3 regions of the Streptomyces sp. NPDC051020 genome follow, and region 3 is predicted to be linked to each of the others. Evidence: riboswitches for the same ligand, from Rfam matches in the RefSeq annotation. Region 3 holds a riboswitch; each other region holds the start of a gene.
What was found. Region 3 has a riboswitch for thiamine pyrophosphate ahead of AB0N06_RS11275 (thiamine ABC transporter substrate-binding protein). Riboswitches for the same ligand answer to the same signal wherever they lie in the genome.
Positions count from the first base shown of each region.

Region 1: it holds a riboswitch for thiamine pyrophosphate, as region 3 does, so the genes downstream of both, thiC (phosphomethylpyrimidine synthase ThiC) here and AB0N06_RS11275 (thiamine ABC transporter substrate-binding protein) in region 3, are expected to answer to the same signal.
Region 2: it holds a riboswitch for thiamine pyrophosphate, as region 3 does, so the genes downstream of both, thiO (glycine oxidase ThiO) here and AB0N06_RS11275 (thiamine ABC transporter substrate-binding protein) in region 3, are expected to answer to the same signal.

Region 1 is NZ_JBFBCG010000004.1:48,267-54,550, forward strand. It holds gene AB0N06_RS03555 (helix-turn-helix domain-containing protein) at 1-284, shown strand, start outside; gene AB0N06_RS03560 (SsgA family sporulation/cell division regulator) at 386-823, shown strand; gene AB0N06_RS03565 (YibE/F family protein) at 905-2,242, opposite strand; TPP riboswitch at 2,313-2,446, shown strand; gene thiC (phosphomethylpyrimidine synthase ThiC) at 2,439-4,226, shown strand; gene AB0N06_RS03575 (hypothetical protein) at 4,378-5,202, opposite strand; gene AB0N06_RS03580 (metallophosphoesterase) at 5,385-6,284, opposite strand, start outside.
Region 2 is NZ_JBFBCG010000022.1:45,912-52,195, reverse strand. It holds gene AB0N06_RS14590 (thiazole synthase) at 1-734, opposite strand, end outside; gene thiS (sulfur carrier protein ThiS) at 737-955, opposite strand; gene thiO (glycine oxidase ThiO) at 952-2,160, opposite strand; TPP riboswitch at 2,158-2,270, opposite strand; gene AB0N06_RS14575 (hypothetical protein) at 2,377-2,718, shown strand; gene AB0N06_RS14570 (FAD-dependent oxidoreductase) at 2,747-4,000, shown strand; partial or broken gene AB0N06_RS14565 (peptide-N4-asparagine amidase) at 4,091-4,246, shown strand; gene AB0N06_RS14560 (hypothetical protein) at 4,351-4,785, shown strand; gene AB0N06_RS14555 (Rv2175c family DNA-binding protein) at 4,828-5,193, shown strand; gene thiE (thiamine phosphate synthase) at 5,308-5,961, shown strand; gene metF (methylenetetrahydrofolate reductase [NAD(P)H]) at 6,117-6,284, shown strand, end outside.
Region 3 is NZ_JBFBCG010000015.1:79,450-85,733, reverse strand. It holds gene AB0N06_RS11290 (metalloregulator ArsR/SmtB family transcription factor) at 1-276, opposite strand, end outside; gene AB0N06_RS11285 (ABC transporter ATP-binding protein) at 312-1,337, opposite strand; gene AB0N06_RS11280 (iron ABC transporter permease) at 1,360-3,009, opposite strand; gene AB0N06_RS11275 (thiamine ABC transporter substrate-binding protein) at 3,126-4,247, opposite strand; TPP riboswitch at 4,321-4,437, opposite strand; gene rlmN (23S rRNA (adenine(2503)-C(2))-methyltransferase RlmN) at 4,479-5,585, opposite strand; gene AB0N06_RS11265 (phosphatidate cytidylyltransferase) at 5,916-6,284, opposite strand, start outside.

The DNA.
Region 1 (6,284 bases), on a different contig from region 3:
ACCGTCACCCTGTGCGGCCTCTCACCCGCTATTCGGTGCGGGACCGACCGGCGCTTCTTGAGCGTTTGAGGTCGTTGGAGCGGATGGAACCTGTCATCGAACGACAGGAGTACGCCCTCGGGACGGTCTGCGCGGCCATCCCGATCACGGCCGGATTCACTGCAGCCGCCATGGCGATTTCCATGCCTCTCGAGCAGGAAGATCGATTGCTCCCCGCAGTCGAACGACTACGCGGCGAAGTGGCAAGCCTCTTGCGTTCGTTCGTGTTCTCTATCAGTATCTGAAAAATCACTCCTTGTGATCTGCTATCGCGTGCACCACGATGGCGTCAATAGGGCCATGGGGGATCATTCCTGGCCAGATTCAACTACTGCGGGGTTGGACGATGCGCGAGTCGGTTCAAGCTGAGGTCATGATGAGCTTTCTCGTTTCCGAGGAGCTCTCATTCCGTATCCCGGTGGAACTCCGGTACGAGGTGTGCGATCCGTATGCGATCCGGATGACCTTCCACCTGCCCGGCGACGCCCCCGTCACCTGGGCTTTCGGCCGTGAGCTGCTGCTGGACGGCCTCAACAGCCCCAGCGGCGACGGCGATGTGCACATCAGTCCCACGGAGCCCGAGGGACTCTCCGACGTACACATCCGGCTGCAGGTCGGGACGGATCGCGCCCTGTTCAGGGCCGGTACAGCGCCACTCGTCGCGTTTCTCGACCGCACGGACAAGCTCGTGCCCCTCGGGCAGGAGTGCACGCTGAGTGACTTCGAGGGCAGCCTGGAAGAGGCGCTGGGCCGGATCCTGGCCAAGGAACAGAACGCCGGCTGAGGAAGAACTGCGCGGACGGCCTACCGGCCGATCGAACGCCGTATCTGCCGAACGGGTGATATGTGCTCCGCGTCGAGGTGCTCAATGCCTCGCCCTGCGACGCCGGCCCCTCCCGCCCCGTACGGGTGCCGAAGCTCCTGCTTCCGCGCCGAGCCCTGTGCGGTCCGCGGAGACCACCAGCGCCGCGAGCACCGTCGTCACCGGAACCGAGGCGACCAGTCCGATCGAGCCGACCAGCGTCCGGACGATCTCCTCCGCCACGAGCTCGCTGTTGGCCACCGTCCCCACGCTGCTCTGCGCGATCGAGAACAGCAGCAGCAGGGGAAGCGCGGCGCCTGCGTAGGCGAGCACCAGCGTATTGACCACCGAGGCGATATGGTCGCGACCGATCCTGATCCCTGCGCGGTACAGCTTTCGCGCACCCATGGTCGGGTCCGCCTGGTGCAGCTCCCAGACCGCCGACGTCTGGGTGACCGTCACGTCGTCGAGCACACCGAGCGAACCGATGATGACGCCGGCCAGCAGCAGGCCGCTCATGTCGATGTGGGGGTAGAGGCCGTGGATCAGACCGGTGCTGTCGTCGGTGTTCCCCGTCAGGCTCGCCCAGCCGATGAAGAGCGAACCGAGCAGCCCGATCAGCAGCAGTGAGATCAGGGTGCCGATGACCGCGACCGAGGTGCGTGCGGTCAGGCCATGGCACATGTAGAGCGCGATGAGCATGATCGCGCTGGCCCCGACGACCGCGACGAGCAGCGGATTCGACCCCTGAAGGATCGCGGGGAGGATGAACAGGGTCAGTACGGCGAACGACACCGCGAGCGCGACCAGCGCCATCAACCCGCGCATTCTGCCGACGACGACCACTGCGAGAGCGAAGATCCCGGCCAGCAGCGCCATCGGGAACTTCCGGTTCACATCCGTCACGGAGTACTGCAGGTCATGGGGCGCGTCGGGGGCGTACGCCACAACCACGCCCTGCCCCTCGCGCAACTGCCGAGGGGCGTCGGGCTGAATGATCTCGACGAACGTGCGCCCCTTGTCGTGCCCGGCCGTCACCTCGACCGTGGCCTTCTCGCACAGCCCCGGTTCCTGACCGGTGCCCGCGTCCTTTGATGGCGTCGTGGTGCCGCCCGTGACCGGCGTCTGCGCGGCATTCACGTCCTTGCAGTCGACCTTGTCGACGTTCACCACCTTGCCCTGCTGGGTCTGCCGGTCGAAACCGACACCGGTGCGCTCGTGCGCGGGCGCACCGCCCGGCCAGAGAACCACCAGGCCGACAACGACCGCGGTGGCGAACGGGATCAGCACGCCCGCGATGACCTTGCGCAGATGTGCGGAGACCGGCGCAGCAGGGCCGTGGCTGTGCGAATGCCCGTGCTGATGGTCCTGCGATCCGGGGGCGCTCTTAAGGGATGTCACCGGGCGATCATCGCAAGAAGGAACAGGCCCTCTGTCCAGCACGCCGGAACAGGCGCTAGCGTGGTGGCACCTTTGCACACGCGGGAGCTCGGAGCACCGGGCTGAGAGGGCGCTGATATCCGTACATCCGTACGGGACAGGCTGCGCCGACCGCCGAACCTGTTACCGGGTAATGCCGGCGTAGGGAGTAGGTCTCATGACCACATCGGACGCACGCACGCCTGCCTCGAACCAGAGCGACGAGGCCGGCACGTCCATCGGCTGGCACAAGGGATACGTCCAGGGCTCCCGCCCGGACCTCCAGGTGCCGGTCCGAAAGGTGCACCTCACCAACGGCAAGGACGTGACGCTGTACGACACGTCGGGGCCGTACACCGATCCCGCCACCGAAACCGACGTACGGCGCGGTCTCGCACCCCTGCGGGAGAACTGGATCACCGCCCGCGGCGACACCGAGGAGTACGTGGGCCGCCCCGTCCGCCCCGAGGACGACGGGCTGGGGCACACCTCGCCGCGCGGACTGCGTAACCTCGACGCCGTCTTCCCCGGCCGTCCGCGCCGTCCGCGCCGCAGCCGCGACGGGCAGCCCGTCACCCAGCTCACGTACGCCCGCCGGGGCGAGATCACCCCGGAGATGGAGTACGTGGCGATCCGGGAGAATGTCGAACCCGAGGTCGTACGCGAGGAGATCGCGGCCGGCCGGGCGGTCCTGCCGGCCAACGTCAACCACCCGGAGACCGAGCCGATGATCATCGGCAAGCGGTTCCTGGTGAAGGTCAACGCCAACATCGGCAACTCCGCGGTCACTTCCTCCATCGAGGAGGAGGTCGAGAAGATGACCTGGGCGACGCGGTGGGGCGCCGACACGGTCATGGATCTCTCCACCGGCCGCAACATTCACACCACCCGCGAGTGGGTACTGCGTAACTCCCCCGTGCCGATCGGCACCGTGCCCCTCTACCAGGCCCTCGAAAAGGTCGACGGCAGGGCGGAGGAGCTGACCTGGGAGATCTACAAGGACACTGTGATCGAGCAGGCCGAGCAGGGCGTCGACTACATGACGGTCCACGCCGGCGTGCGGCTGCCGTATGTCCCGCTCACCGCCCGGCGCAAGACCGGGATCGTCTCCCGCGGTGGGTCGATCATGGCCGCGTGGTGCCTGGCTCACCACAAGGAATCGTTCCTGTACGAGAACTTCGAGGAGCTCTGCGAGATCCTCGCGACGTACGACGTGACGTACTCGCTGGGCGACGGACTGCGCCCCGGCTCGATCGCCGACGCCAACGACGAGGCGCAGTTCGCCGAACTGCGTACGCTGGGCGAGCTCAACTCGGTCGCCAAGCGGTTCGGCGTCCAGACCATGATCGAGGGCCCGGGCCATGTCCCGATGCACAAGATCAAGGAGAACATCGACCTCCAGCAGGAGATCTGCGAGGAGGCGCCGTTCTACACGCTCGGCCCGCTGACCACCGATATCGCCCCGGCGTATGACCACATCACCTCGGGCATCGGCGCGGCGATGATCGCCTGGTGGGGGACGGCGATGCTCTGTTACGTCACGCCCAAGGAGCACCTGGGCCTGCCCAACCGGGACGACGTGAAGACGGGCGTCATCACCTACAAGATCGCGGCCCACGCTGCGGACCTCGCCAAGGGGCATCCAGGGGCGCGGGACTGGGACGACGCACTGTCGGACGCGCGGTTCGAGTTCCGCTGGGAGGACCAGTTCAACCTGGCACTCGACCCGGACACGGCACGGGAGTTCCACGACGAGACGCTGCCGGCCGAGCCGGCGAAGACGGCCCACTTCTGCTCGATGTGCGGCCCGAAGTTCTGCTCGATGAAGATCAGCCGAAGCATCTCGGAGCAGTTCGGCGGCGACGGGCCCACGGCGACCGAGGCCGAGATCGCCGAGGGCATGATGAAGAAGTCGGCGGAGTTCGCGGCCGCGGGCAACCGGGTGTACCTCCCGCTCACCGACTGAGTACGCCGTACTGGAGCGGCCCGCACCCCCCCGGAAACTGCCGGGGAGCCGCGGGCCGCTCCACCGGCCACCCGCCGGGTGTCGGTGGGAGCCGTTACGTTTCTCGCGTATGCAGGCCGCAGGCGGAGACGCGCCGGGCCGCGGCGGCCGGTCAGTCAGGTTCGTGTTCCGGGCCGCCGAAGTCCGGGCTGGTGAAGTCCGGGCTCGTGAACGACGGGCGGGGCCCCGCCGCCGGCCCCTCGTCCGGCCCCGTGAAGTCCGGTCTGCTGTAGCCGATCTTCGGGATGCGGTGGGCCGACGGGTGCGGGGTGCGCGACGCGGCGCCTGCGGTGGGATCGGCGAGTGCATCGCGCAGGAACGGCAGGATGCCGCGCTCCAGCAGCGCATGACGCCAGGCCTCCCTTGCGCGCGCCACCTCCTCCGGCAGCTCGTCCTCGGCATCCTCGGCGGGCAGCGCGGTCGATCCGTTGCGCAGCGCCGTGATGAGCAGTCCGACGGCGGCGGCCAGTATCGCGGCCGCCGTCACCGCCGCGAAGAACCACCCGGCGGCGACCATGGTGTCGGCGAATGAGGGGGGCCGGCTGAGCATCTTCAGCAGATAGCCGACCAGCAGGAAGATCAGTGCGGCGGTGCCCGCGAGCATCGGCGCCAGGACCGTGACGACCGCCCCTATCCCGGCGCCCGGCCGGTCCGGATCGTCCGCGTCGGAGCCGAGGCCCGAGCCCTGGGCGGAGTCGGCGGCCGGTGCGCGCAGCTCGTTGCGAGCCTTCACATAGTGGTCGTACTCGGTGGCCGCCGCCGTGGTGATCAGTGCCGTGGCGTTCAGTGCCATGGTGCGCAGCTGTTCCGCGTTGAGCCGTTCGCCGACTCCGGCGAGATCCGGTCGTTCGTGAGCGTGACGCAGCGCGTCGCCGAGGATCCGCTCGTACTCGGGTCGGTCCTCGGCCAGCAGGTGCGGAGCGCTGTTCATGTGCATCCCCCGATGCTCCGTTGGGCCTGACTACCCGCACTGGCCGGACAGTTGGGCGGAAACGGAGGAGAGCCTGCTACTGATACGCCGATGGTAGAGCGCCCACGGCACGGGGTGACAGGGGGTTTCCGTAAATAGGCCCAGTGGTCGGCGTGGTCAGGTCGTTGATGCGTCTTCCCCGAAGACCGTCAGTCATGCAACGGCAGCTGGACGACCAGTAGCTTTCCGGCCATGGTCACGCCGCCGTCCATGGCGATCGCGAGCCCGTCCGCGTATACGTGCGGGCCCTCCACCACGGGGCCGGCGCTGTCCTCGCCGTCCTCCGAGCCGACCTCGCCGAGGAGATACGGAATGGGGCTGTGACCATGGACGATGCGCTGTCCGCCGTAGGCCGCCATCAGCTCCTGGACCGCCTGCGGACCCGCCTCGTCGCGGAAGGCGAACCGCTTGGTGAGCTTACGGAAGAGGTCCCAGCACTCATCGGCGTCGTTACGCGTGAGAATGGCGTGCACGGTGTCATTGACGTCCTCGATGGTGGAGCCGTAATCGAGGTACGCCGTCGTGTCGGAGTGCAGCAGCAGATGCCCGTCCTCCTCGACGACCGCGTCGAGCCGGGACATCCACTGGAGGTGGTGGTCCTGGAGCCGCTCCATGTCGTTCTTCTGGCCGCCGTTGAGCAGCCAGGCGGCCTGGAACGTGGCGGTGCCGGCCCCGGAGTTCACCGGCGTGTCGCCGAACCGCTTGGCGCCGATGAGCAGCAGTTCGTGGTTGCCCATCAGGGCCTTGCAGTAGCCGCCCGCGGCCGCGGCCTCGGCGGACAGGCGCATGACGAGTTCGATGACGCCGACGCCGTCCGGACCGCGGTCGGTGAAGTCACCGAGGAACCAGAGCCGGGTGTTGCCCGCGGCCCACTGCCCCTCCGCATCGATGAGCCCCTGTTCGGCCAGGGCGGCGTGGAGTTCGTCCAGATAGCCATGGACGTCGCCGACGACGTACAGCGGTCCGAGCCCCGGGTCCTGGGCGGGCCGAGGGTCGGGGACGGTCTGAACCCGGACGGTGTCACGGTTGATCACGGGAAGATCGCGCGC
Region 2 (6,284 bases), on a different contig from region 3:
GCGAAGTGGCGACGCGGGATCCGGCCCGCGCGGTACGCCAGCCGTCCGCCGTCCACCGCGTGCCGCATCGCCGCCGCCATCAGCTCGGGCTCCTGCGCCCGGGTCACCGCCGACGCCAGCATCACCGCCGCGCACCCCAGCTCCATCGCGAGGGCCGCGTCCGAGGCGGTCCCGGCGCCCGCGTCGAGAATGACCGGCACCCGGGCCTGCTCGACGATCAGCTGGAAGTTGTGCGGATTGCGGATGCCGAGCCCGGAGCCGATGGGGGAGCCGAGCGGCATGATCGCCGCGCATCCCACGTCCTCCAGTTTCCGGGCGAGCACCGGGTCGTCGCTGGTGTACGGCAGGACGGTGAACCCGTCGTCCGCCAGGGTCTCCGCGGCGTCCAGCAGCTCGACCGGGTCGGGCAGCAGAGTCCGCTCGTCGGCCACGACCTCCAGCTTGATCCAGTCGGTGCCCAGCGCCTCGCGGGCCAGCCGGGCGGTCAGCACGGCCTCGCCCGCGGTGAAGCAGCCCGCCGTGTTCGGCAGGACGCGGATCGAGAGGCGTTCGAGGACGGAGAGGACCGAGCCCTGCACGGTCGGGTCGAGGCGGCGCATCGCGACGGTGGTCAGCTCGGTGCCGGACGCCGTCAGGGAGCGTTCGAGCACGTCGAGACTGGGCGCCCCGCCCGTTCCCATGATCAGCCGGGAGCCGAACGTGGTGCCGCCGAGGGTGAAGAGATCGTCGGACATGGTCAGCCTCCCTGGACCGCGGTGAGGACTTCGATCCGGTCGCCGTCGGCGAGGGCGGCGGCCGACCAGCGGCTGCGCGGGACGACGGTCTCGTTGAGGGCCGCGGCGACCCCGGAGGACGCCGCCGTGAGAGTCGCCACAAGGGTCTCCAGGCTGGTGCCCGCGGCGATCGAACGGGGATCGCCGTTCACGGAGACGGTGAGCGGAAGGGAGTCGGTCATGCGGGCTGCTCCTGACGTACGGAGGCGGAGGGCGGTACGGCGGCGGGTGCGAATCGTCCGGGGGCGAAGGGGCGGGCCACGGCGGGCAGCTCGCCGGTGGTCAGCAGCTCGGCCATCGCGTCACCTGTGACGGGGGTGAGCAGTACGCCGTTGCGGTGATGGCCGGTGGCGAGGTGGAGGCCGGGCACGGCGGTGGGGCCGAGCAGTGGGGCGTTGTCGGGGGACGCGGGGCGAAGGCCGGCTCGGGTCTCGGTGAGCGGCAGTTCGGTGATGCCGGGCACCAGCTCGTGGGCGTCGCGCAGCAGCTCGTACACCCCGCCCGCCGTGACGGTGGTGTCCCAGCCCATCTCCTCGCTGGTCGCGCCGACGACGAGCTCGCCGTTCTCGCGCGGGACGAGATAGACATGGCTGCCCCGGACCACGGCCCGCACGGTGCGGGTGAGGAACGGTGCGTAAGCGGCGGGCACGGTCAGCCGGAGCACCTGTCCCTTCACGGGCCGCACCGGGGGAACGACATCGTCCGGCAGCCCGGCGAGCCGCCCGCTGAGGCTGCCCGAGGCGAGTACGACCTGGTCGGCGGCCAGCTCCGTACCGGCCGCGAGTACGGCTCCGGTGGCCCGGTCCCGTGCCACCCCGAGGCGTTCCACCCAGTCGCGGTGGAAGACCACCCCAGCCCGTTCGCAGGCCGTCAGCAGAGCGGCGGCCAGCCGGCGCGGATCGACCTGGTGGTCGCCGTCGACCCGCAGACCGCCGCGCACGCCCGGCGCCAGCATGGGCTCCAGCCGACGGCACTCACGGCCGGTGAGCCATTCCGACTCCAGCCCCGAACGCTGCTGAAGCACGTGCAGCTCCCGCAGATGGGCGCGGTCGTCGGAGTCCAGGGCGACCGCAAGGGTGCCGCAGGCGCGGAAGCCGATGTCCTGGCCGCTCGCCGCCTCCAGTTCGGCCGCGAAGGCCGGGTAGCGCGCGGCGGACGCGGTATTGAGGCCGAGCAGCATCTGCTCGCCGTAGTGGAGTTCGGTGACGGCGGCGAGCATCCCGGCCGCGACCTGGGCGGCCCCGCCGCCCGGCTCGGGGTCGACGACCGCGGTGCGCAGACCGCGCTGCGCAGCCCGCCAGGCAGTCACCAGACCGATGATCCCGCCCCCGATGACGAGGACGTCGGATCCTTGTGCGGATACGGATGTGTTCCCGGAAGAACGCATGGGCGTCCAGCCCCTCCCTTCGCCGGCATGACCCGGATCAGGTTCGTACGGTCGGAGGCCGCCCAGCCTCCCTCTCAGCCCGGTGCGTCCGGGCTCCCGCGAGTGTCTTACGGTGGCCACCCTAGTGCCCCTCCCGGCAGGCTTTGCCCCGTCCGGCAAACATGGCCGGTCACGGCACTGACCCCGTCCCCCGGACCCTGTAAGGGAGCAGCCACCATGGCCCGTTCGCTCGACAAACTCGTCCTCTCGCCGGTCGCCGACCAGGCGCCGGGCCAGGTGGGCACCCGTACCCGCTTCACGTACCACGAGGAGGACGGCCGGATCTGGGCCGAGTACGCGGGCGGCGACGTGGTCCGGGGCCATCTCGTCGGCACCAGGACCGCCGATCGACTCGACTTCCGGTACGTCCAGTTGAAGCAGGACGGAACGACATCCTCCGGACACTGCCTCTCGACCGTCGTCGACCTCGCCGACGGCCGCGTGCGGCTGGACGAGCGGTGGGAGTGGGAGTCGCAGGAGGGCAGCGGGACGAGCGTGGTCGAGGAGCTGTCTAGCTGACGGACCGTCAGGTGTTTAAGGTGGACAGGTGAGCGAGCAGCAGACTGAGCAGCCGGACCGGCGGACCGAGCGCCGCATCGTCATCGTCGGTGCGGGCATGGCAGGTGTGCAGACCGCGGTGGCCCTGCGGGAACAGGGCTTCACCGGCCCGGTCACCCTGATCGGCGCCGAACCCCACCAGCCCTACGACCGGCCGCCGCTGTCCAAGGCGGTGCTGCTCGGCGAGGCTGAGGGCTCCGCCTTCGACATCGACTTCGAGGCGCTCGACATCGAGCTGCAACTGGGCCGCGACGTGACCGGTCTCCGGTCCGAGGCGCACGAACTGGACACCCCGACAGGCCCCGTCCCGTACGACGTCCTGGTCATCGCCACCGGCGCCGAACCGGTCGAGCTGCCGGGCTCCGAGGGTGTGCGCGGTGTCCATCTGCTGCGCACCCTCGACGACGCCGCACGGCTGCGGCCGGTCCTCGGTGAGCAGCACAGCGTCGTGGTCGTCGGCGCCGGGTGGATCGGCGCGGAGTTCGCCACCGCGGCCCGCGCCGCGGGCTGCGAGGTCACCGTTGTCGAGGCCGCCGACCGGCCGCTCGCGGGCGTCCTGCCCGCCGAGGTCGCCGCTCCGATGGCCCGCTGGTACGGGGAGAGCGGCGCGGAACTCCTCACCGGTGCCCCGGTGGCCCGCATCGAGCCCGGCCGGGTGGTCCTCGCCGACGGCCGCGCACTCGCGGCCGGAGCGGTGGTCGTCGGGATCGGCGCCCGGCCCGCCACCGCCTGGCTGGCCGGCTCCGGCATCGCGCTCGGACCGGACGGATCGGTGACCGCCGACGAAGCGCTGCGAACCTCGCTGCCCGATGTGTACGCCGTCGGGGACTGCGCCTCCTTCCCCTCCGCGCGATATGGCACGCGCCTCCTCGTCCACCACTGGGACAACGCAGTCCAGGGGCCGCGGGCCGCCGCCGCCAACATCATCGGCGCCGGCTCCCGCGGGGCACCGCAGCCGGTCACGTACGACCCCGTGCCGTACTTCTGGTCCGAGCAGTTCGACCGGTTCGTGCAGTACGCGGGCCATCACGGGGGCGCCGACACTCTGCTGTGGCGCGGCGACCCGGACGGCCCCGCCTGGTCGGTGCTCTGGCTGCGGGACGGCGTGCTGGTCGCCGTCCTCGCCGTCGGCCGGCCGCGCGACCTGGCCCAGGGGCGCAAGCTCATCGAGGCGGGGGCGCGGCTCGATGAGGTGCGGGCGGCCGATCCCTCCGTGCCGCTGAAATCGACGGTACGTCAGTAACGGCCTTCCCCTGAAGGGGCCGGTGGGCAATCTCCGTACACCACCACGCTCACCCCGCCCGCCCGCCCGCCCGCCCGGTGCGAGGGCCCCTGGAACAAGGTCGTCCTCGACTGGTCGGGCAGCGTGAAGGGGCGTCAGTACGACCGTCTCGCCGCGGTGTTCGTCGGCGGCGCGGAGGTCTTCCGCACCAGCACGGCCGAGCCCGACGACGACGGCATCAGCTGGCACGTCGCCAAGGACATCACCGAGGGCTACGTCCGACCTCGAAGGGCCGGATCACCACCACCGTCGAGCAGGAATTCGCGTACACCGACACGGACACGGTCTCCAGGGCCGGGCAGCAGCAGACGATGCACCAGCGCGACCACGGCGCCACCACGGTGACGACCAGGACGGGCGGGCGTACCAGCGCACAGCGGCACGCCTGGTCCTGCCCCATCGACGTCGACATGGACATCCCGGTCTACGGCGACCACAACAACTACGACCTGAGGGCCGCCGTCACCCAGCGCCGTGTGCTGATCGACACCTCCCGGACGGGCTCCGCGCGTGTGTGGCGCACGGACGCCGTGACGGACGACACCGTGGACTCGACCGGCAACCTCGCCCGCACGGGCGGCGTGGTCACCGCCGTGGGCGGAGCCTCGGCCGAGAAGTGCCGGGGCACTGCCGACGCCGGGGCCTGCTACTCGCGTGTCCTGGAGTCCGCCCACGGCTGGATCACCAGCGGCCAGGAGTCCCGTTGCCGCGTCGCGGACGTGGTTCGCGAGGCCCTGAAGGGATGAGTCCGGGTATCGGCTGTCAGTGCGGGATGGCAGGCTTGTCCTGTGACCGAGATTGACGCAAAGATCGATGCTCTCGTCCCTGCCTGGCTCCACCTCCCCGATATCGCAGAAATGTTCGATGTCGAGGTGACGCGCGTGCGGCAGCTGGTCAAGGAAGGCCAGCTCATCGCCGTACGACGTGGTGAGAACCGGGCGCTCCAGGTGCCTGCTGCCTTCATCGACGGCAACAAGGTGGTCAAGGGCCTCACCGGCACCCTGACGCTCCTGAGGGACGACGGCTTCTCCGACGAAGAGATGTTGGAATGGCTCTTCACCCCTGACCCGACCCTGCCGGGTACCCCCGCACAGGCGCTGAGCGAGAATCGCGGCACGGAGGTGAAGCGCCGCGCCCAGGCGCTCGCCGTCTGACCGGGACGACCGTACGCGGGGTACGGGCCGTGCGCCTCTGCGCGGCCCGTCCCCCCGCGTCGAGCCGCTCCGCACCACCAGCAGTACCGCTCCGTCCCAAGGGGGAACCGCACCATGCCCACTCCTCGCGCGCTGCTGAGCGACGCCCGGCTCTATCTGTGCACGGACGCCCGCAGGCGCGAGGGTGACCTCCCCGAGTTCCTCGACGCCGTGCTCTCCTCCGGCGTCGACATCGTCCAGCTGCGCGACAAGGGCATGGAAGCGGCCGAGGAGCTCGAACACCTCGCTGTCTTCGCCGACGCCTGCAGGCGCCACGGCACGCTCCTCGCGGTGAACGACCGGGCCGATGTCGCCCATGCCATCGGCTCGGATGTGCTCCACCTCGGCCAGGGGGACCTGCCCGTGCCCGCCGCCCGGGCCATCATCGGCGGGGACGTGGTGATCGGCCGCTCCACACATGCCGAGTCCGAGGTCGACGCGGCCGTCGCCGAGCCCGGCGTGGACTACTTCTGCACCGGACCCTGCTGGCCCACCCCGACCAAGCCCGGTCGGCACGCCCCGGGCCTCGACCTCGTGCGGTACGCCGCCTCGCTCGGCCGGACGCGCCCGTGGTTCGCCATCGGCGGGATCGACGCGGACAACCTCGACCAGGTGCTGGACGCGGGGGCGCGCAGGGTCGTGGTCGTACGGGCCATCACCGAGGCCGACGACCCGGCCGCGGCCGCCGCCGGGCTCGCGAAGCGGATCAGAGCACGCGCCGACGTCTGACAAGGACGTCAGGAATGCCGCAGGGCATCCATGTACGGCCGGGTCCGCCCGGAGACTGCGCGAAGAGTGTCCGAGGGCTGGACAAACCACCAGTCAATTCGGGCAATTACCGCTGGTCTGGTCGAGGCACCCTCGAGTCCTGGTTAACCTTCAGTATGGCCCTTGGCACTCCTTCTACCAGGACAGATCACGCACGCACTGTGCGTGAGCTTCTCGCGACCGGCAAGACGTCGTATTCGTTCGAGTTCTGGGCACCCAAAACCGAGAAGGGCGAGCGGAATCTCTGGAATGCCCTGCGCCGTGTCGAGGCAGTGGGGCCGAGC
Region 3 (6,284 bases):
GAAACGGCTCTCCCAGAACGCCCTGTCATGGTCCAGCCACTGCGTGACGTCCGCCAGCGGCGCCGCCTCCAGCCTGCACGGCCGCCACTGCGTCGACCAGCCGCGCGTGATCAGCCCGGCGCGCTCCAGCACCTTCAGATGCCGGGAAACCGCGGGCAGGCTCATGTCGAACGGCTCGGCACGTTCGGTGACCGTGGCCTCGCCCGCGGCGAGCCGCGCGAGGATCGTGCGACGCGTCGGGTCGGTCCAGGACGGTGCTGAGCCGGTCCGCTTCAGCCATGCCGGGGCGCGCTGTGCCTACGGGACAGCCCTCAGGACGCCGCGGGCAGTACCACTGTCTCCGACGCGTCGAAGGTCACGCCCACCGACGCGCCCTCCTGAGGGGTGTCCCACAGCGGGCACTCCGCCTCCAGGAGCGGTCCGCTCTCCGGGTGAAGGGTCACGGCGACGTGGTTGCCCCGGAAGGTGCGCGCGCCGACTGTGCAGCGCAGCCCGGACTCCGGGGATCCGAGCCGTACGCCGGCCGGACGCACCAGCAGAGCGCACGGGCCCTGCGGTGAGCCGTCCGGCACCGGCACCTTCCCCCACGCCGTAGCGGCCGCGGCGCCGGTCACCGTCGCGTCCACCACGTTGTCGAAGCCGAGGAACCGGGCGACGAACGCCGAGGCGGGGCGCTGCCAGACCTCCAACGGGGTGCCCGCCTGGGCGATCCGCCCGTCGCGCATCACGATGACCCGGTCGGCGAGGGCGAAGGCCTCGCCCTGGTCGTGGGTGACGGCGAGCACCGTCGTCCCCAACCGGGCGAACAGGGTGCGCAGTTCGACGACGAGGCGTTCGCGCAGACTGCGGTCCAACTGGCCGAGCGGCTCGTCCAGCATCAGCAGCTTCGGCCGCGGGGCGAGCGCCCGCGCGAGGGCGACGCGCTGCTGTTCTCCGCCGGACAGTGCGGCGACGGCCCGCCGTTCGGCGCCGGGCAGGCCCACCAGTTCGAGAAGTTCGGCGACCCTGCGGTCCTGGTCGCCGCGTGTGACGCCGTGCATGCGCAGCCCGAAGGCGACGTTGGCGCCGACGTCCCGGTGCGGAAAGAGCTGATGATCCTGGAACATCAGGCCGAGACCGCGCCGGTGGACCGGCACGCCGGCCTGGTCGACGCCGTCGAGGAGCACCCGGCCGCCGTCCGGCGGGTGCAGTCCGGCAACCACGCGCAGCAGGGTCGACTTACCGCTGCCGCTGGGCCCCAGGACACAGACGATCTCGTGGTTCGCGACCTTCAGATCCACCGCTTCGAGCGCCGCCCGCTTCCCGAAGAGGACTGTGGCGGATTCCAGTGTCAGCACGTCCAGAACACCCCGAGCATCGTCAGAACTCCCCGGACCGGTCCGGGCGGATACGTTCGAGCAGGAGCAGCGACACCGCGCACACCAGCATCAGAATCGTGCTGAGCGCCATCGCCTGCCCGTAGTTGAGCTCCCCGGACCGTCCCAGCAGCCGCGCCACGGCCACCGGCAGGGTCGGGTTGTCGGGCCGCGCGATGAACACCGTCGCCCCGAACTCGCCGAGCGACACGGCGAACGCGAAGCCCGCCGCGACCAGCACCGCTCTTCGCACCAGCGGCAGATCGACCTCGCGCCAGGCCCGCAGCGGCGACGCCCCGAGCACCGCCGCCGCCTCCCGGAGCCGCCCGTCCACCGCCCGCAGGACCGGCAGCATCGTCCGTACGACAAAGGGAACGCCGACCAGCGCCTGGGCGAGGGGCACCAGGATCCACGATGTCCGCAGGTCCAGCGGGGGCCTGTCCAGCGTGATCAGAAAACCGAAGCCGACGGTGACGGCGGACACCCCGAGAGGCAGCATCAGCAGCGCGTCGAAACCCCGGACCAGCCGCCCGGCCAAGGGGGTCCCCCCGGCCGAGTCTGTTCGAGGCCGGCGGAGCGTCAGCGCGGCCGCCGCGAGCCCGCCGACGATCAGCGCGATCACAGTCGCGACCAGCGCGTACTGCAGTGAGTTCCCGATCGCTTCGAGGGGTGCGACCAGGAACGTGCTGCCGCTCGCCTCCGCGGACTGCAGGGCGCGGTAGTAGCCGAAGCCGAAGCCGCCGGGGGTGTCCAGCGAACGTTCCACGAGCACACCGAGCGGCAGCAGGATCAGCACCAGGACCGTCAGCAGGACCCCGCCGAGCAGCGCCCACTGCCCGGTGCCGCGCGGCCTGCGGGAGGTCTGCGCCGGATCGACCAGCTTCAGCGCCATTTCCCCGCGCCGCACGGCCCACGCGTGCACGGCCAGGATCACGCCGACCGCGGCGAACTGAACCAGTGTCAGCACGGCGGCCGTCGGAAGGTCGAGGAGCTGGGCGGTCTGCCGGTAGACCTCGACCTCCAGCGTGGAGTAGCCCGGACCGCCGAGGATCTGCACAACCCCGAAGGAGGTGAACGTGAAGAGGAAGACCATCAGCCCGGCGGCGGCCACCGCGGGCGCGAGGGCCGGCAGAGTGACCCGCCGCCACGCCGCGAACCGCCCGGCGCCCAGCACCCGGGCGGCCTCCTCCTGCCGCGGGTCGAGCTGCGACCACAGTCCGCCGACGGTCCGCACGACGACCGCGTAGTTGAAGAAGACATGGGCGATCAGGATCGCCCACACCGTGGTGTCGAGACGCACGCCCGCCAGTTCGTCGAGGAAACCGCCGCGCCCCAGCAGCGCCAGGAAGGCCGTCCCCACGACGACGGTCGGCAGGACGAACGGCACGGTGACGACCGCCCGCAGCACCTGCTTGCCGGGGAAGGCGAAGCGGGCGAAGACATACGCGCCGGGCAGCGCGACCAACAGGGTCAGCGCGGTCGACGCGAGGGCCTGCCAGGTGGTGAACCAGAGGACGTCGAGGATGTCCGGCCGGGTCAGCACCTCGCCGATCCGGCCGAACTGCCAGGCGCCGTCGGCCTTCAGCCCGCGGCCGACGATCGCGACGACGGGGTAGGCGAAGAACAGCGCGAAGAACGTGGCGGGCACGGCCATCAGACCGAGCCGCACCGCACTCCCCCGCCACGCCCCCGCGCGACGGGGATCCGCGAGCCTGGACCGGGCGCGCGCACCCTTCCCGCCCGCGCCCGGACCGCGTACGGGACTCTTCGCTACTTCACTACGAGCGAGGACCACGACTGGACCCACTGCTCACGGTTCTTGGCGATGGCGGCCGGGGCCACGGTGGTGGGCCTGTCGACCGTGGCGCCGAACTCCGTGAAGAGCTCCGGCAGCTTCGCGTCCTTGGTGACCGGGCTCACGAACATGTTGAGCGGCATGTCCTCCTGGAACTTCTTGCCGATCAGGAAGTCCAGCAGCGCCTTGCCGCCCGCCTCGTTCTTCGCGCCGTTCAGCAGACCGGCGAACTCGATCTGACGGAAGCACGTCCCGGTCGCGACCCCGGTCGGAGCCTCGCTCGGCCGCGGCTTCGCGTAGAGCACCTCGACCGGCGGACTGGAGGCGTACGAGACGACGAGCGGCCGGTCCGCATTGGCCTTCTTGCCGCCCGCGGACCCGGAGAACTCCTCGTTGTACGCCTGCTCCCAGCCGTCGACCACCTTCACGCCATTGCTCTTCAGCTTCTTCCAGTAGTCCTGGTATCCGCTCTCGCCGTAGGTGGCGACGGTACCGAGAAGGAAGCCGAGACCGGGCGACGAGGTTGCGGCGTTCTCGGTGACGAGAAGGTTCTTGTACGCGGGCTTCGCCAAGTCGTCGAAGGTCTTCGGCGGCGCGAGCTTCTTGTCGGCGAAGTACTTCTTGTCGTAGTTGATGCAGATGTCGCCGGTGTCGATCGGAGTGACCCGGTGCTTGGCCGCGTCCAGTTGGGCATCGGCCGCGACCCGGTCGATGCCCTTCGCCTCGTACGGGGTGAACAGTCCGTTGTCGAGGGCGCGGGAGAGCAGCGTGTTGTCGACGCCGAAGAACACATCGCCGCGCGGGGAACCCTTGGTCAGGATCTCCTGGTTGAGCGCAGTGCCTGCGTCACCGCTCTTCAGCACCTTGACCGTGTAGCCGGTCTCCTTCGTGAACGCCTTCAGCACGTCCTTGGAGGCGTTGAACGAGTCGTGACTGACAAGCGTCACGGTCTTGGAGCCGGAGCCCTTCGTGTCACCGGCTCCTGATGCCGAGTCGTCGGAACTGCCGCAGCCGGCAAGTGTCGTGACGCCGAGCGCGGCGGCGAGGGCCGTCGCCGCGAGCTGCTTGGTCCCACGCGTGGTGCGGGTGGTGCTCATTATGAATTCCTCCTGGGTTTGACCAGGAAGAGACGCGGCCCTGCCCCTGGAGAAGCGGGCAGGGCGCAACAGCATGAGTTGATGACCGAACTTCCTACCCGGAATGACCCGGGCGAGGTTCAGAGGGTCTGCGGCCAACCTGTCCTCGGTGCCGCACTCTCAGCGCTGTGGCGCTCCCCTGTCGGAATATGAAGTTGATTTCGGGCCCAGGTTACACGGGCCCCTTCGGCCTCAGCGCTCGGATGCCGCCAGCTGTCCGCAGGCCCCGTCGATCTCCTGGCCGCGGGTGTCCCGCACGGTCACGGGCACTCCGTGGGAGGCGATCGCGTCGACGAACGCCTTCTCGTCCTCGGGCCGGGAAGCGGTCCACTTCGAGCCCGGTGTCGGGTTGAGCGGGATCAGGTTGACATGAACGCGCTTGCCCTTGAGGAGCCGGCCGAGCAGGTCACCGCGCCAGGCCTGGTCGTTGATGTCGCGGATCAGCGCGTACTCGATGGAGATCCGGCGGCCGGACTTCTCCGCGTACTCCCACGCCGCGTCCAGCACCTCGCGTACCTTCCAGCGCGTGTTCACCGGCACGAGCGTGTCCCGCAACTCGTCGTCCGGCGCGTGCAGCGAGACGGCGAGACGGCACTTGAAGCCCTCGTCGGCGAAGCGCAGCATGGCCGGCACCAGGCCCACGGTGGAGACGGTGATGCCGCGCTGCGAAAGACCGAGACCGTCCGGCTCCGGGTCGGTCAGCCGGCGAATCGCGCCGACCACCCTCTTGTAGTTGGCGAGCGGCTCACCCATGCCCATGAAGACGATGTTGGAGAGCCGCGCAGGTCCGCCCGGAACCTCCCCATCACGCAGCGCACGCATGCCGTCCACGATCTGGTGGACGATCTCGGCGGTCGACAGATTGCGGTCCAGACCGGCCTGCCCCGTCGCGCAGAACGGGCAGTTCATCCCGCATCCGGCCTGCGACGAGATGCACATCGTCACCCGCTCCGGGTAGCGCATCAGGACGGACTCGACCAGCGTCCCGTCGTGCAGCTTCCACAGCGTCTTACGGGTGGTGTCGTCGTCGCAGCTGATGTGCCGGACCACGGACATCAGGTCGGGGAACATCGCCTCGGCGAGCTTGTCCCGTGAACCGGCCGGGATGTTGGTCCACTCGGCCGGGTCGTGCGTGTACCGCGCGAAGTAGTGCTGCGACAGCTGCTGCGCGCGGAACGGCTTCTCGCCGATCGCGGCGACGGCTTCCTTGCGCTCGGCGGGCGTGAGGTCGGCGAGGTGCCGCGGCGGCTTCTTGGCTCCGCGGGGCGCGACGAAAGTGAGTTCTCCGGGCTTAGGCATGGTTCATCCAGTGTCGCAGACACGCCGTGGTGCCCACGGTCGTCGCCGGCTCAGGCGGGACAGGGTACGACCGCGCCCGGTCGACGGCGCTCCTTGCCTGTCGCCATCGGCGGCCACCGACGGCCCACAGACGGCCCGGCCGCGCCGGCGGACCGTGACCGATCGCACGACACGCACGTGGTGCGCACAGCAGCCCACTGCCCTCGTGAAGGCCGGCGCCTGGCGAGAGCGGGACCATCGCTCAGACAGATGAGTGAGGGCCCGCCGTCCTGTGGACAACGGACCCTCACTGATAAAAACGCAGGTCAGGCTGGGGGTGGCCCCGGCCTTTCAGCTGGAGCCGACGAAAAGCACCAGCAGGAGCCAGACCACCGGAGCGGTCGGCAGCAGCGAGTCCAGTCGGTCCATGATCCCGCCGTGACCGGGGAGCAGCGTGCCCATGTCCTTGATCCCGAGATCCCGCTTGATCATGGACTCGCCCAGGTCACCCAGGGTGGCGCTGGCAGCGACGGCCAGGCCGAGCAGCAGCCCCTGCCACCAGGTGCCGTCGTCGATCAGGAACTGCATGCACAACGCACCGGCGACCATCGCGAAGGCGACGGCCCCGAACAGTCCCTCGCGGGTCTTTCCGGGGCTGATCCGCGGCGCGAGCTTGTGCTTGCCGAAGCGCCAGCCGACGGCGTACGCGCCCGTGTCGCT